4 regions of the Desertibacillus haloalkaliphilus genome follow, and region 4 is predicted to be linked to each of the others. Evidence: riboswitches for the same ligand, from Rfam matches in the RefSeq annotation. Region 4 holds a riboswitch; each other region holds the start of a gene.
The links. Region 4 has a riboswitch for S-adenosylmethionine ahead of KH400_RS11390 (methionine biosynthesis PLP-dependent protein). Riboswitches for the same ligand answer to the same signal wherever they lie in the genome.

Region 1 (3,726 bases), on a different contig from region 4:
CCCATTGTTCTCTCCCCTTTTCTTCTTTTCTTCTTTTCTTTAAGTCAATCCCTGTTTATCCTTGGCTTTAAGATTCGTGTAAAAGCTTATAAATCGTTTTGTTTTTCGGATTGTTATAAGCGTATTCACGCACCTTAGCCAACACCTGGTCAAGACGGCTCGTATCATGCCCCAACTTTGTTTGATGACTTTTAATCTTCATTAACCTTTGATAATGAGGATCACCTTCCAAAACCGTCCTCTCAAATTGGGCTCGTAACTCATCCTTTTCAACTCCTTGATCCAGCAGTTCCACAAGACTGTCCATTTTCTGCATTTCAAGAAGCCGTCTAATAGGCAGTAGGTCACCTCTATTCAACAGCAATCCCTCCTTTTTTATTTTTATATTCAAATCAGGTTATTTTGTATAGATAGATGGAAGATGGAAAATACCTATTTTGAAAAGAACTAGGTCACTCTTAGGGGGATAAACAAGCATATTGAGAAAAATTTCATAACTTATAAATACAGACTTTCTGTTTTTAGGAGAGGATACTATGGCCGAATCAAAGCTTTCTATCAATTCATTGGATACAGAATATGAACGATACGTAGGCAAATGGAGAAAGTATACATTGATGAAACAGAAGAAAAAAGTACGTCAACACCTACCAAAGACAAAACTGTTTTCAAAAAAATCTCTATGGAAGATGCTTGATAAATATGGAGAAGTTATCGTGAAACCAAGCTACGGAAAATATGGGAGGAAAGTTGCGAAGATCTCTTGCATGAACGATGGAAAAATCAAGCTTCATATGGAACAAAAGAAAAAAGTGTTTTGTAATAGAGAAGAAGCCTATACCTATCTTTCAAACTCGTATTTAAATGGCAAGTGTCACATCATCCAACAATATATACCACTTGCGACAATTAACGAATGTCCATTCGATCTAAGGGTTATGGTGCAGCGGAAAAAAGAATCTGATGATTGGATGGTAACTGGCGTAGCAGCTAAAGTAGCAGCAAGCGGATTTGCGGTTACGAATGTAGCTAAACAAGTATTAAATCTTGAAACAGCTATCGAACAATCAAATATAGTAGTAGACGATAAGTGTAAACTGATCGAAGAAATGAACAAGGCTTCTGTAAAAAACGTTCAGAGCATACAAGATTACTACCCTGAATACCGAGGTATCGGGTTAGATGTAGGCGTTGACCCAAAAGGGGATATATGGATCATAGAAGCAAATTTAGAGCCTACCATCGATATGTTTATGGAGTTAAATGATCGCTCCGCACTTCGAAAGATTCGCGCCTATAATCGAGGGTAAAACACGAAACGGTGCCAGGCACCCCTTTTAAGGTGCCTGGCACCCGAGAATGTTTTAAATCCCGCAAGCCAACGTCCCGTTTTTCTGGAAATACTTCTGATGATATTCCTCAGCTTGATAGAATGGTTTGGCTGGTGCAACTTCTGTGACAATCAGCTTTGGACTCGTACGGTTTAATTCAGCTTTCTTCTTCACCGCTACTTCTAGTTGCTGAAGGTTTTGAAAGAAGATCGCCGAACGGTATTGTGTGCCGACATCAATTCCTTGACGATTACGTGTTGTTGGATTATGACATTCAAAAAATTTATCCACTAGTTCTGCATATGAAATTTTCCACGGATTATACCAAATCTCAATCGCTTCTGCATGACCGGTTTGACCTGATTTCACTTCTTCATAAGAAGGGTGCTCTACATCGCCACCTGTATAACCGACTCTTGTTTCTTCTACGCCACGAACCTCTTCAAAAAATGCTTCAACACCCCAAAAACAACCTGCTGCAAATACTGCTTTTTCCATTTTACTCGCTCCTTTTCGAGCGATAAACCTTCTTTCCATATACAAAAACTTGGCTTTTCATCAACCGATGGCGAAAACCTTAGTTGACGTTATACTATCGTCCTAACGCTAATAAATTCTGATAGTATAAGAAAAACCTCTCTAATGAATGTAGAGAGGTTATCGTATATGTATACGATCCTCTCATCTCCCAAGGAAGTCAATCCTTGCAGGAATTAGCACCGTTCAAATCAATGACTTGATTTAATGGTTGCCGGGTTTCAAAGGGCCAGTCCCTCCACCACTCTGGATAAGAAGTCTATCGCTATTAATTTTTATTTGTTAAATAAAATTGTATCTGATTGGTGGCTACTTTGCAAGGAAAATTTTCAAAAATAAATAAAATCACCTTTGCATTACATTTTAAAAGGCAAATCACCCAATCATTCAAGATGATTAGGTGAGTCCATATCAAACTCTTATGCTCCATTTAACAGCTCATGGGTTTTTTCTAATATCTCTTCGTCCTTTAAACGGAATTTAAATTCGACTCGTCGAGATTCTTGGTTGCTATAGTTACCCTCTACATCCGTACGACCATCTGTATAGGATCGACCGTTGACGGTTAGCTTATCTTTCAAATGTGCTTGGATGTTCTGATAAGGAAAATCATCGCTGAGCACATATTCTGCGACACTAAATGCTCGCTCTTGCGACAGCTCGAGATTGTATAGATAGTCACCAATTCTGTCCGCATGACCTTCGATAATAATTTCTGAAATATACTCTTCATAGCCGCTTTCTAAGAGGACATCTAAATAAGCGGGTACAAATTCATCTAAAAACGTAAACGCCTCAGGCTTTAACACCGTTTCATCAAACGCAAACAAAATGTCCGTATCAAAGATCAGAGCACCAGTCTCCTCATCAATTTCAACATTTAACGTTGAATCACTAAATTCATCATTCAAGTCATTAATTAAATCGACTCTAACCCCCATGATTTGATCAATCGTCCGATTCATCTCTTCAATCTGAAACGATTTGATCACCATCATGATAATAAAAATTAAAATAAAACATAAAAGAAGCGCTGTTAATAAATCCGTAAATGATGGCCAAAAGTGTCCTTCCTCTTGTTCACCATGGAATAGTTTTTTATACTTCTTAATCATTGCTTCCAACCCTTACTCTCGTTGGTTGACTCATCGCCCCTTGAGAGAGCGACTGGAGTTGACGATTTAACGTGTGAATTTCTTGACTTAATTCACTGATCGTCTGTTGCATAAAACGAGCGCTTCTTTGCTGTTGATCTTCTGTAATTTCTCCGATTTGCTTAAATTCTTTTTTCATCGCGTCGTTAATATCGACAACATAACCACCGATGTTGCGACTCACCTTATCGAGGCGGTCACCCAGGGTTCCCTCTAAACTGCTAACATACCTTGAGAGGGTGTCTTTTAGCACGGACACGCTTGATTCAATCTGATTTTCGCGGTGGTTAAATGAATCTTTCATATCTGCAATCGTACGGTTGATTTCAGTAAGCATTTGATGATTCTTAACGCCCACTTGCTCATAGGAACGAGAGGCAGCATTTAAATGCTTTTCAAACGATTGCGATTCTCTGGCGTGAGCCCGTAAATGATCATGGAACTCTTGATTAAATTGCTGAAGCTCTTCAAGTCGACCTGACAAGAGACTTTTATATTCTTCTTGAGCGGTATGAATCGTTTCTAGTGCCTCAGGCAGGCGAACAATCGAATTTCCGAGTTTATCGAAGTCGTTCTTCAGCCCTCTTAAATGCGTTGAAATCCCGCTCAGCTTCGAGCTTAAATCGCCTCCAAAAATTCGCGCAAACTGTTCGTTATTCGTTTTCATCATCGATACAAGATTCTCACTTTGTGCAGTCGCTCGC
Region 2 (3,726 bases), on a different contig from region 4:
ACGTCACTTTGAACAACATTCTCTAGTACCGCTCCGAAACGAATGGCGTTCCAAATTTGTGGTTCTTTCTCATACGATAGGTTTACACATTTTGCGTAGCACCCACCTTCAATGTTAAAGACACCATTATTAGACCAACCGTGCTCATCATCTCCGATCAAGTAACGGTTAGGATCAGCTGAAAGCGTTGTCTTACCCGTGCCAGAAAGCCCGAAGAATAACGCAACATCACCTTCTTTACCTGCATTGGCAGAACAGTGCATCGAAAGAACATTTTGCTCCGGCAGCAAGTAATTCATCACTGAGAAGATTGATTTTTTCATTTCACCAGCATATTCAGTACCACCGATGAGAACGATTCTCTCTTCAAATGAGACCATAATAAATGTTTCTGAATTCGTACCATCAACAACAGGATCCGCTTTGAATTCTGGAGCAGAAACGATTGTGAATTCAGGAGTAATTGTTTCTAACTCTTCTTGTGTTGGACGAATGAATAATTGACGTGCAAAAAGGTTGTGCCAAGCAAATTCATTAATGACTTGGATTGGTAAGCGATAGCTTGAATCAGCACCAGCATACGCGTGAGAAACAAACACTTCATCTTTCTCTTTTAAGTGATCAAGTACTTTTTTATAAAGTTTTGAAAATGTTTCTTTATCAATCGGCTGGTTGACAGAGCCCCAATCAATTTTGTCTGATACAGAAGCTTCGTCTACAATAAATTTATCTTTAGGGGAACGACCAGTGTATTTTCCTGTTTCAACGTTTAAGGCACCACTTTCAGTCAAGACCCCTTCATTTCGCATTAGTGACTTTTCGACTAACTTTGAAATCGGTAAGTCTAAAAGAACATTCTCTCCGCTTAAAATTTGGTCTAATTCAGTCCCAAAGCTAACTGTACTCATTTGCAACAAAACCCTTTCTTTTTAAGTATATTTTAATTTTATCATTGGTTAATTTTTGCTGTGCTTTTACTGTTGAAAATAGTATAACACATTAAAAATAATAGTCTATACTATTTTTATAAATTTCTTAAGTTATCACTAGTTCGTGCGAGGAGATTGTTAGATATAATATGAAGGAATGAAAACGAGTGTGTTATAAATGTACAAATGAATAAATAATAAAGGCTACTTTACTTGTCCCTTTTAGTATGTAACAATTGCTTGTTTAAGGCTTCTAGGTCGTTTTTGGTTACCGAAAAAGCGGCACCTGCATAGCATATGGAAGAAAGGGAGGGAACCTATGCTATGCCAGAAATAACAATGATGGATCTAGCAACAGTAGCGGCTGTTGTTGCTGCGCTTGTAACGGTTGTTGGGAATGCCTTTTCGATTGATAAAAAATATCGAGCGCTACTAGCGATCTTCTTTGCGATGATATTATGGTTTATTCCTCGTGAGTGGGGAAATGAAGTGCTAACAGCGTTAGTGATTGGGTTAACCGCAAGCGGGGTATATAGTCAGGTAAAGCCTAGGGATAACCAAAATGAACTATTGCGACTGCAAATGCGCGAGGAAGAACGTCAAGAGCAGGAAAATAGAAGGAATAACACACAGGATACGCCGTATTAACAGCTTGGTTGTGTACCATACATGGAAACAAATAGCGATGTCAACCGTCATTGGTTGACATCGTCTATCATCTACGTTATGATATGTCGCGAACGGATACTCTTATCCCGAGTAGGTGGAGGGACAGGCCCGAAGAAACCCAGCAACCAACACCAATAAAAAATGGTGAAAAGGTGCTAACCTGCAAGGCGTAGCCTTGATCGATAAGAGGTGAAAGGTGAATGGACCAACCCTTTTCCTCATTGATGGAAAAGGGTTTTCGTGGTTATACATGTTCAGTTCATACTCACAATAGTGGGGGGAATGAGTGCCGTATCAAATTTTAGCATAGTAGACAAATTGCTATTTCATGATAAGAGTAGAACAAGCCGTTTTTGTGAACACTTTTATGTAAATAGTCGATTTTGTCGGTGTGCGAAGGAGGATACTTATCATGGTAGAAAGAAGTCGTCGTTTATTTACATCAGAATCGGTAACAGAGGGGCATCCGGATAAGATTTGTGACCAAATTTCTGATGCGATTCTTGATGAAATTTTAAAAAAGGATCCGAACGCCCGCGTGGCATGTGAAACAACGGTCAGCACAGGGTTAGTGCTTGTGTCTGGTGAAATCTCAACGTCTACATATGTTGATATCCCGAAAGTCGTTCGTGATACAGTGAAGAACATTGGGTACACACGAGCGAAGTATGGATTCGATTCAGAAACGTGTGCGGTATTAACATCAATCGATGAGCAGTCAGCAGATATTGCTCAAGGGGTTGACCAAGCGTTAGAAGCACGTGAAGGTCAAATGACTGACGATGAAATTGAAGCGATTGGTGCCGGTGACCAAGGCTTAATGTTTGGTTATGCCAATAATGAAACGGATGAATTGATGCCATTACCGATTTCGCTTGCTCATCGACTCGCACGTAAGTTAACAGAAGTGCGTAAAGAAGAGGTCCTTCCATACTTGCGTCCGGACGGTAAAACGCAAGTAACGGTAGAATATGATGAAAATGGTCAACCATTACGAATTGACACGATTGTCATCTCAACACAACATCACCCTGAGATAACGCTTGAGCAAATTCAACGCAATTTAAAAGAATATGTAATTGCGCCAGTCGTACCAGAAGGGTTAATTGATGAAGATACGAAATATTTCATTAATCCGACGGGTCGTTTCGTTATCGGTGGACCACAAGGGGATGCGGGCTTAACAGGGCGTAAAATCATTGTTGATACGTACGGTGGATATGCTCGTCACGGTGGCGGTGCATTCTCTGGTAAGGATGCAACAAAGGTTGACCGTTCGGCAGCATATGGTGCGCGCTATGTCGCTAAAAATATCGTTGCAGCTGGTCTTGCGGATAAGTGTGAAGTTCAGCTTGCATATGCCATCGGTGTGGCACAGCCAGTTTCCATTTCTGTTGATACATTTGGAACAGGAAAGGTTTCTGAGGAAGTACTTGTTGGGCTTGTTCGTGAAAACTTCGATCTTCGTCCGGCAGGTCTAATCAAAATGCTGAACCTACGTCGTCCGATTTACAAGCAAACTGCGGCTTATGGACACTTTGGACGCACAGATGTGGACCTTCCATGGGAGCGTACGGATAAAGCTGAAGCCTTGCAAAAGCAAGCGATGCTATAAGGGCGTCTTAACTACGATAAAAAGAAGCTTGGGGAGTTCATCCTCAAGCTTCTTTTTTAAAAATAGATAAGGGGAGATCACGAAAAGTATGAAAAGCAGGTTCAAGGAGAGCGATGAAATGTTGTATATGATACGATGAAGGTTCAGTAACCTAGCGCTTTGGTTCTTGCAAGCTCTTGTAATATTGCCCCTTCTCAACGTATTCACGGCGAATCCGCGCCATATCTTTGCGGTCTTCATCGGTAAGTTCTCTGACGACCTTGGCAGGACGTCCAAAGGCTAAGCTGTTAGCTGGGATTTTCTTTCCTTGTGGAACGAGGCTGCCTGCTCCGATAAAGGCTCCTTCACCAACTTCAGCACCATCTAGGACGGTTGAACCCATCCCGATCAGTGCATTTTTACGAAGGGTACAGCTATGGAGGATCACTTGGTGCCCCACCGTGACATCATCTTCTAAAATCAGTGGACAAAGCGGACTTTGGTGCAGGGTTGAATTATCTTGAACATTGACGC
Region 3 (3,726 bases), on a different contig from region 4:
TAACCTTGTTCTTCTAAGCCGGGTTGAATGGCTTTGGTAACCATGTCGCTATATGGACCAGATGTTGCACCAATCGTTAAAGTCCCTTTGTCATCTGCTTGTCCAGAGTCTTGAGCTGCTTCTTCAGAGCTGTTTGAGCATGCTGCAACTAACGCAATCATTAGACATGAAAATAAAAATAATTTCAATTTGTTCATTTTTTATTCTCCTTTTTGAATGTATTTTGCCGATAAGGCGAATGTATATTGTCTTTTTAGTTAATAAAACTAAAAATTTAAATCACTAAACAACTATCTTTTATCGACCGTGCGGGCGATGTAGTCCCCAGCATACTGAATGAACTGAACTAGGCAAATTAAGATAATGATTGTTGTAAACATGACCGTATTATCGTAACGGTAGTAGCCAAATCGAATGGCTAAATCACCAATTCCCCCACCACCAACGATACCTGCCATGGCAGAGTAACCAATTAAACTAATCGTAGTGATCGTCAAGCCTTGGATAATTCCTGGCCTTGCCTCTGGTAATAAGACATCCTTGATAATCATCCATGGTGTTGCCCCAACAGCGATTGCCGCTTCGACAACACCTTTATCAATTTTTCTGACTGCCGATTCTACGATTCTAGCAAAGAAGGGAATCGCTGCCACTGACAGTGAAACGGATGCTGCAGTTGGTCCAATTGTGGTACCAGTAATCCATTGCGTAAATGGTAACAGGGCTACGAGTAAAATAATAAAAGGAATGGATCGAACTAAATTTACAAAAACACCAACGAATGATTTGATGACTTTGTTCTCTAAAAATAAATCACGATCTGTAACAAATAGAAGAATACCTAGTGGTAAACCAAAAAGAATGGCAATACTTAAAGATATGATAACCATATAAAGAGTTTCGAAAAAAGCTTTATTTAACTCCGGCCATAACTCGATTAGTGCTTCTACCATATTTAATCACCTCCACCCCTTGTGTACGGTTCCTTAAATAGCTTAGTAAATCTTCTATTTCTTTACCGTCCCCTCTTAGTTCCATAACAAAAATACCAAGAGGTTTTTCTTTGATATATTCAATCTTACCGTGTAGGATATTTCCTTTAACTTGAAACTTTTGGAGGACATCAGAAACGACCGACTCTTCAGCAATTGCCCCTTGAAACTGTAGTTTAATGATTGTTCCATTACAGTTGTCAGTTAAATGTTGCGGTAGTTCAAACTGTAAAACACTTTGAATGAAATCTTGAGTAAGATTTTCTTTTGGATTTGCAAAGATATCATAGACGGGACCTGTTTCAATCACTTGTCCATTTTGCATAACGGCAATCTGATCACAAATCTCTTTGACAACTTCCATTTCATGAGTAATTAAAACAATTGTTAGCCCTAGCTCTTGATTAATTTTTTTTAAGAGGTTCAATATGGATTTTGTTGTACTAGGGTCTAGTGCTGACGTTGCCTCATCACATAAAAGCACTTTCGGATCATTGGCAAGAGCTCGAGCAATCCCCACTCGTTGCTTTTGTCCACCACTTAATTGGGAGGGGTAATAGTTTTTCTTATCAGCTAACCCAACCATCTCTAAAAGTTCATCGACTCGTTTTTCAATATCTGCTTTAGATTTTTTTGCTGCTTTTAAGGCGAAAGCAATGTTATCAAATACAGTTTTTGAGCTCGTTAAGTGAAAGTGTTGAAAGATCATTCCGATCTTTTGTCGGGCATCACGGAGTTGTTTATTATTCAGTTCAACAAGGTTTACGCCATTGATTTTAACGGCTCCTGAAGTAGGCTTTTCCATTAAATTCAAGCAGCGTAATAAAGAACTTTTACCAGCACCGCTGTAACCAACGATTCCAAAAATATTTCCGTGATTAATGTCCAATGATACATTGTCAACACCTCGAACGGTCCCTTTTTTCGATTTATACTCTTTCACTAAATTGTTGATTTCGATCATATGCTCACCTACTTTTAGTAAAAATTTTTTTGAATAATAACCATATTCATTTGGGATCGCTACCGGGATTGATAAAATAAAAACTGCTTCTTTCACCTTAAGAAAGAAGCAGTACGAATTTATTCGTTCTCCTCATCTCCCAGAATGAAACATTCTGCAGGAAGTAGCACCGTTCCAAAAAATGGAGGTTGCCGGACGTCATAGGGCCTGATCCCTCAGTCACTCTTGATAAGAGTTATAAAGTTCTAAAAATTAAGATTGATTAAATGTTAAATTAAATAAAACATATTGTCAACAACCATTTTTGAGTCTATACCTAATATAGCGCTTACATTGTTGTGACCAAAGGAAATAGAAAATCAATATTTTTGAATAGTAATTTTGTGTAAAAGAAGGGTGGGGGGAATGAGTGTGTAAGAACTGACTGTTGTAGAAGCTTTGAGTTGACCGGTTATGTGATGAAAGTTTCAAAGCCATAAAATAAAGGGATAGACATTACGTCTATCCCTTATGGTTCTTATATTAGTAGCCTACAAATGCTGCACCAACGATGATTAATAGAATAAACAACACGACGATTAACGCGAATCCACCTGTATAACCTGCTCCTACATGTGCGCTCATGAATGAAAACCTCCTTTGAGATAATGAGTGTCTTTTGAGCGACTTACAATACATAATCTATGTAGGATGAGAAATATTGTTTGGGCAAATAACCTAAAATTACATAATTGGGTGATTGCCTAATGATTAGAGTGATAATGCAGCGGATTAACGATGATTGACACGTTTGGCTAGTAGCTGTTTGACTTCGTTATAGGTGAGGCCGGATTGGCGATTTTTTCGTTTTACCTCATCAATGTTTGTTCCAGCAACCGTATAGTTACCAGTTTTGTTGTTGTTATTTGAAAGCATGTGAACACCTCGTTTTTTCTTTAAAGTGGCTTACTTTCATTGTTGTTATTCTTGATTTTTTTTAGTGAGACCTTGGAAATGATTTTTTGAAACGGCATAGAAAGAACGGGTTTTGGTAGATGTTCCATCTGGTTTGAGCGATTAATAAAGACGAAAAATCCGGTGACGGTCCAGCATGTAGCAATGGACAATAATGTCAGCATCAACGGGTGCTCAGTTAGGTTCGCTAAGAGCATATACGTGCTGTAACATGCGATGATAGCAAGAAGAATAATAAAAAAAGGATGAGAGTAAAGGAACAGTTCAATAGCAAGTAGCGAGAGCGTCATTCCAAGTAATGAAAACCCTGTATGCTTGTTGAAGGGGGCTGGTACCTGCTTTGAAATGACCTCTCCAATAAGCCATAGGTTTACGACAGGAATGAAAGCAAGCCAAGCACAGGGGACTTGTTGACGTTTAGCGATTTTGAATAAGCCATACGTACCGAATAGGTATGAATTGAGAATGATGAGAATGACAAGGATGGTTAATGTGAGTGCTGTATGTACAAATGTCGTTAAGAATTGTCCGACAGTCAAAAGGACGCACCTCCTTTTTCGTTGAATGGCTTTTCATGGCTCTTTTGATTTATATGCTCGTACCTTATCGTTTAGGCATCAAAATTAACAGTGATACACAAAAATGCAGCCTCTAAAACGTTTTAGAGGCTGTTTTTTTGGGATGTATTAGATTGTTAACTAGCACCTATTGATTAGGCTGTCTAAGACGTTAATGTCTTTCCTTTTCGCTATATAATCTTTGAAAGAATAGCAGTGATTTGGGTTTGTTTTTCGGTCGAGCTCATTTATAAATTCC
Region 4 (3,726 bases):
TTGAGGGCTTTGAAATGTAGCAATATTGCTCGTGTGCGTTTTTGTTACATTTTTTGCAGTGTGAATCTCATCATTAAGAACGACAAGAACGCCTTTGCCATGTGCTGCATCACTTGCTGCTGTTCGGACAGAAGAAATTAAATTATAAGGCCCATCCGCACCAAGTTCATTACTGGATCGCATCGCACCAGTAACAACGACTGGAACATCAGTATCAAGTAATAGGTCCAGTAAATATGCTGTTTCTTCGAGTGTATCTGTTCCGTGTGTAATGACAACGCCCTCAAAGTATTCCGTCTTGATACGGCGCTCAATTCGTTTAGACAATTCCAACATATGTTGTGGTGTGATGTGTGGCGAAGGCAAATGTAGAAAATCATCAACGATCACGGAGGCAATTTTTGAAAGTGATTCAATTGTTGAATATAATGGATTTGAGACACTAGGGCCGACGGTACCTGTTTGTTCATCTTCATGCATCGCGATCGTACCGCCTGTATGTAAAAGTAATATCTTTTTCATAACTGCTTCACCTCATTTAATGTAGGCTTTCATAACCAAACTATGGTTTCTTAAATAAAAGTAACATGTTACGATGAAAAAAAACAGAGGGGAATGGAAGGCTGTTGTTTGCAGTTATATCTGCTGGAATTGCACCGGGCATCGCTTTGTTGTGTTATTTTTATCTCAAAGATGACTATGAGCGTACAACGATTGCAATGGTGACTCGAAATTTTGTTTATGGCTCGCTTATAGTGTTTCCGGTGATGGTCCTACAGTATGCTTTTGAAGCGGAAGGGTATCTACTAGATGCATTTAGCCATGCATTTATACGCGCTGGGCTCATTGAAGAATTTTTTAAATGGTTCCTGCTATTTTTTCTATCGTATAAACACGCAAGATTTAACGAACATTATGATGGAATCGTATTTGGAGCTGCTATATCATTAGGGTTTGCAACGGTTGAAAATATTTTATACTTAATTGCTTATGGGATAGAAGGGGCGATTGGACGGGCGTTTTTTCCTGTATCGAGTCATGCATTATTTGGTGTGATTATGGGATATTATTTAGGTAAAGCAAGTGTTTCGTCTTCCAAAACCTTCATCTGGGTTTTCCTCTCTTTGACACTTCCAGTTGTATTGCATGGGCTATATGATTTTATGTTACTTGCAGCTAATCAATACGTGAAGTTATTAATTGTACCGTTTATGTTTTTCTTATGGTGGTTAGCCTTACAAAAAGTAAAAAGGGCTAATCTGAGTCAACGCACAAAGGATTTGCCGATAGATAAGGAGTGATACTGTGCCAGATAAGCGTTTTCGTATTGTCATTCGTTGTTCAAAATGTGGGGAAAAATATATACTTAGGGGTCGCCAGAATAAAGAAGGCGGCTATGATACTGGATTCAAACGATGTATTTGTGGGAATGAGGAGCAGCTTCGCGTTGAAGCTTCACCTGAATAAAGGTGTCGTGACAAAACTAGTTAAACTATTGGCAATTGTTCGAGGCTAGGACAAAAGGTAAAAACCAACTCCTTTTGTCGTAGTCTTTTTTTGTGGAAAAGGGGCGGAGATGGGAGTGTGAGGGAGAATGCACTGATGAGTAGAAGGTGGTTCAAGGAGTTGGCGCTGAGAAAAGAAGGTTGTTTAAACGATAAAAGAGTAACAGGTGAACCTGAAATTATAAGCGGTTGCTTTTTATATAAGAGTGTCCATGAAATCGTTTTCTTTTAAAGGAGATTTGTAAACTTTATAAAAATTATAAAAATACTCTTGTATTCCCTACTGTTTTGCTGTATTTTAAACTAATAAGCTGAATATTTACTATTTATATATTATTAATAAAGTTCTTATCAAGAGAGACGGAGGGAATGGCCCGAAGAAGTCTCAGCAACCAGCCGCTAGTTATTGGTCAGGTGCTAAATCCATCAAGCGATGTGTGCTTGAAAGATAAGAAGAAGTTGAGACTACAAAACCTTCTTCTTATCATGAAGAAGGTTTTTATTATACCCTGATAATTAGTAGTGGTTGAAGTACTGGTTTGTAAAAGGAGGAAAACAGGATGAATAGAAAGCAACTTGAAACAACATTGGTACAAATTGGTAACCGAACGGATGAGAGGACAGGTGCCGTTAATACACCTATTTACCTATCAACGGCTTATCGGCACGCGGGAATTGGGCAGTCCACTGGCTATGATTATGCAAGAACTGGAAATCCAACGCGTGAAGTGTTGGAAAATGCGATTGCTGAACTTGAAGGTGGTGACCAAGGTTTTGCCTGTAGTTCGGGGATGGCTGCGATTCAAACTGTGTTATCATTGTTTGAACAGGGTGATGAGATTCTCGCTTCACAAGATTTGTATGGTGGAACCTATCGGTTGTTTGAACAAGGGTGGACGAAATGGGGACTAACGTTTACATTTAGTGACCCACGAAACCTTGAGCAATTCGAACAACAAATAACCGATAAGACAAAAGCAATCTTTATTGAGACACCAACCAATCCATTAATGCAAGAAGCAGATCTCGGTGCCCTAAATCAACTGGCAAAAAAGCATGATTTACTGTTTATTGTAGATAACACCTTTTATACGCCGCTGTTACAACAACCCATTCGTGAAGGGGCAGATATTGTTATCCATAGTGCGTCAAAGTATTTAGGTGGTCATAATGATTTGATTGCAGGCTTAATCGTTGCGAAGGGGAAAGAATTGTGTGAACAGCTTTTCTTATACCATAATGGAATTGGCGCAACTTTGGGTTCTTTTGATTCTTGGTTACTCATTCGTGGTATGAAAACACTTGCGTTACGCATGGACCAACATGAACGTAACGCGACAAAGGTTGTTGAATATTTAAGTAATCACCCTTGTGTCGATGAGGTTTTATATCCGGGACGAGGTGGGATGATTTCATTTCGAATTATAAGTGAAAACTGGGTGGATCCATTTTTACAACAATTAAAGCTGATTACATTTGCAGAAAGTCTAGGTGGTGTTGAGAGTTTACTCACATATCCTGCCACACAAACCCATGCGGATATTCCTGAGGATGTTCGGGTCGCAAATGGGGTTTGTAATCGGTTGTTACGGTTTTCAGTTGGAGTGGAGTATGTTGAGGATTTAATTCAAGATTTAGAGCAAGCTTTTCGCTATGCCAAAGAGCATGAACAAATTTAATTAGAAATCGGGGGACGAGGACAATGAGTCAAGATACGTATAGTTTTCAAACAAAATTGCTACATAACGATCATAAAGTTGATCAACAAACAGGAGCAGTGAGTGTACCGATTCAGCACGCGTCTACGTTTCATCAATTTGACTTTGAGACATTTGGTAATTACGATTACGGACGATCAGGGAACCCAACAAGAGAAGCGTTAGAGGAAACGATTGCCGAGTTAGAAGGTGGTTGTAGGGGATTTGCATTTTCATCTGGGATGGCGGCGATATCAACGTCATTTATGTTACTATCAAAGGGAGATCATGTCGTCTTAACAAAAGACGTCTATGGTGGAACGTTTCGTCTAGTAACAGAAGTTTTGACGCGGTTAGGTATTGATCATACGTTTGTTGATATGACAGATGTAGAGGAAGTAAAAGAAAATATCCAACCGAACACAAGATTACTCTATATCGAAACGCCATCAAATCCGACATTGAAAATTACAGATATCCGCGCAATAGTAAGCTTAGCAAAGCAGAACAATTGCCTAACGTTT

Region 1: it holds a riboswitch for S-adenosylmethionine, as region 4 does, so the genes downstream of both, msrA (peptide-methionine (S)-S-oxide reductase MsrA) here and KH400_RS11390 (methionine biosynthesis PLP-dependent protein) in region 4, are expected to answer to the same signal.
Region 2: it holds a riboswitch for S-adenosylmethionine, as region 4 does, so the genes downstream of both, metK (methionine adenosyltransferase) here and KH400_RS11390 (methionine biosynthesis PLP-dependent protein) in region 4, are expected to answer to the same signal.
Region 3: it holds a riboswitch for S-adenosylmethionine, as region 4 does, so the genes downstream of both, KH400_RS07670 (methionine ABC transporter ATP-binding protein) here and KH400_RS11390 (methionine biosynthesis PLP-dependent protein) in region 4, are expected to answer to the same signal.

The regions. Positions count from the first base shown of each region.
Region 1 covers NZ_JAHPIV010000011.1:111,172-114,897, reverse strand. Annotated here, with positions in the region: gene KH400_RS13605 (hypothetical protein) at 1-5, opposite strand, end outside; gene KH400_RS13600 (hypothetical protein) at 68-358, opposite strand; gene KH400_RS13595 (YheC/YheD family protein) at 537-1,310, shown strand; gene msrA (peptide-methionine (S)-S-oxide reductase MsrA) at 1,365-1,829, opposite strand; SAM riboswitch class I at 2,010-2,125, opposite strand; gene KH400_RS13585 (OmpA family protein) at 2,288-2,983, opposite strand; gene KH400_RS13580 (MotA/TolQ/ExbB proton channel family protein) at 2,976-3,726, opposite strand, start outside.
Region 2 covers NZ_JAHPIV010000001.1:344,614-348,339, reverse strand. Annotated here, with positions in the region: gene pckA (phosphoenolpyruvate carboxykinase (ATP)) at 1-908, opposite strand, end outside; gene KH400_RS01635 (hypothetical protein) at 1,254-1,577, shown strand; SAM riboswitch class I at 1,677-1,787, shown strand; gene metK (methionine adenosyltransferase) at 2,011-3,213, shown strand; gene KH400_RS01625 (gamma carbonic anhydrase) at 3,365-3,726, opposite strand, start outside.
Region 3 covers NZ_JAHPIV010000005.1:245,468-249,193, forward strand. Annotated here, with positions in the region: gene KH400_RS07660 (MetQ/NlpA family ABC transporter substrate-binding protein) at 1-197, opposite strand, end outside; gene KH400_RS07665 (methionine ABC transporter permease) at 291-953, opposite strand; gene KH400_RS07670 (methionine ABC transporter ATP-binding protein) at 913-1,956, opposite strand; SAM riboswitch class I at 2,086-2,191, opposite strand; gene KH400_RS07675 (YjcZ family sporulation protein) at 2,479-2,580, opposite strand; gene KH400_RS07680 (hypothetical protein) at 2,728-2,871, opposite strand; gene KH400_RS07685 (hypothetical protein) at 2,892-3,449, opposite strand; gene KH400_RS27410 (DUF2535 family protein) at 3,609-3,726, opposite strand, start outside.
Region 4 covers NZ_JAHPIV010000009.1:50,421-54,146, forward strand. Annotated here, with positions in the region: gene KH400_RS11375 (asparaginase) at 1-522, opposite strand, end outside; gene prsW (glutamic-type intramembrane protease PrsW) at 627-1,301, shown strand; gene KH400_RS11385 (hypothetical protein) at 1,306-1,467, shown strand; gene KH400_RS25295 (hypothetical protein) at 1,603-1,737, shown strand; SAM riboswitch class I at 1,851-1,960, shown strand; gene KH400_RS11390 (methionine biosynthesis PLP-dependent protein) at 2,066-3,184, shown strand; gene metC (cystathionine beta-lyase) at 3,208-3,726, shown strand, end outside.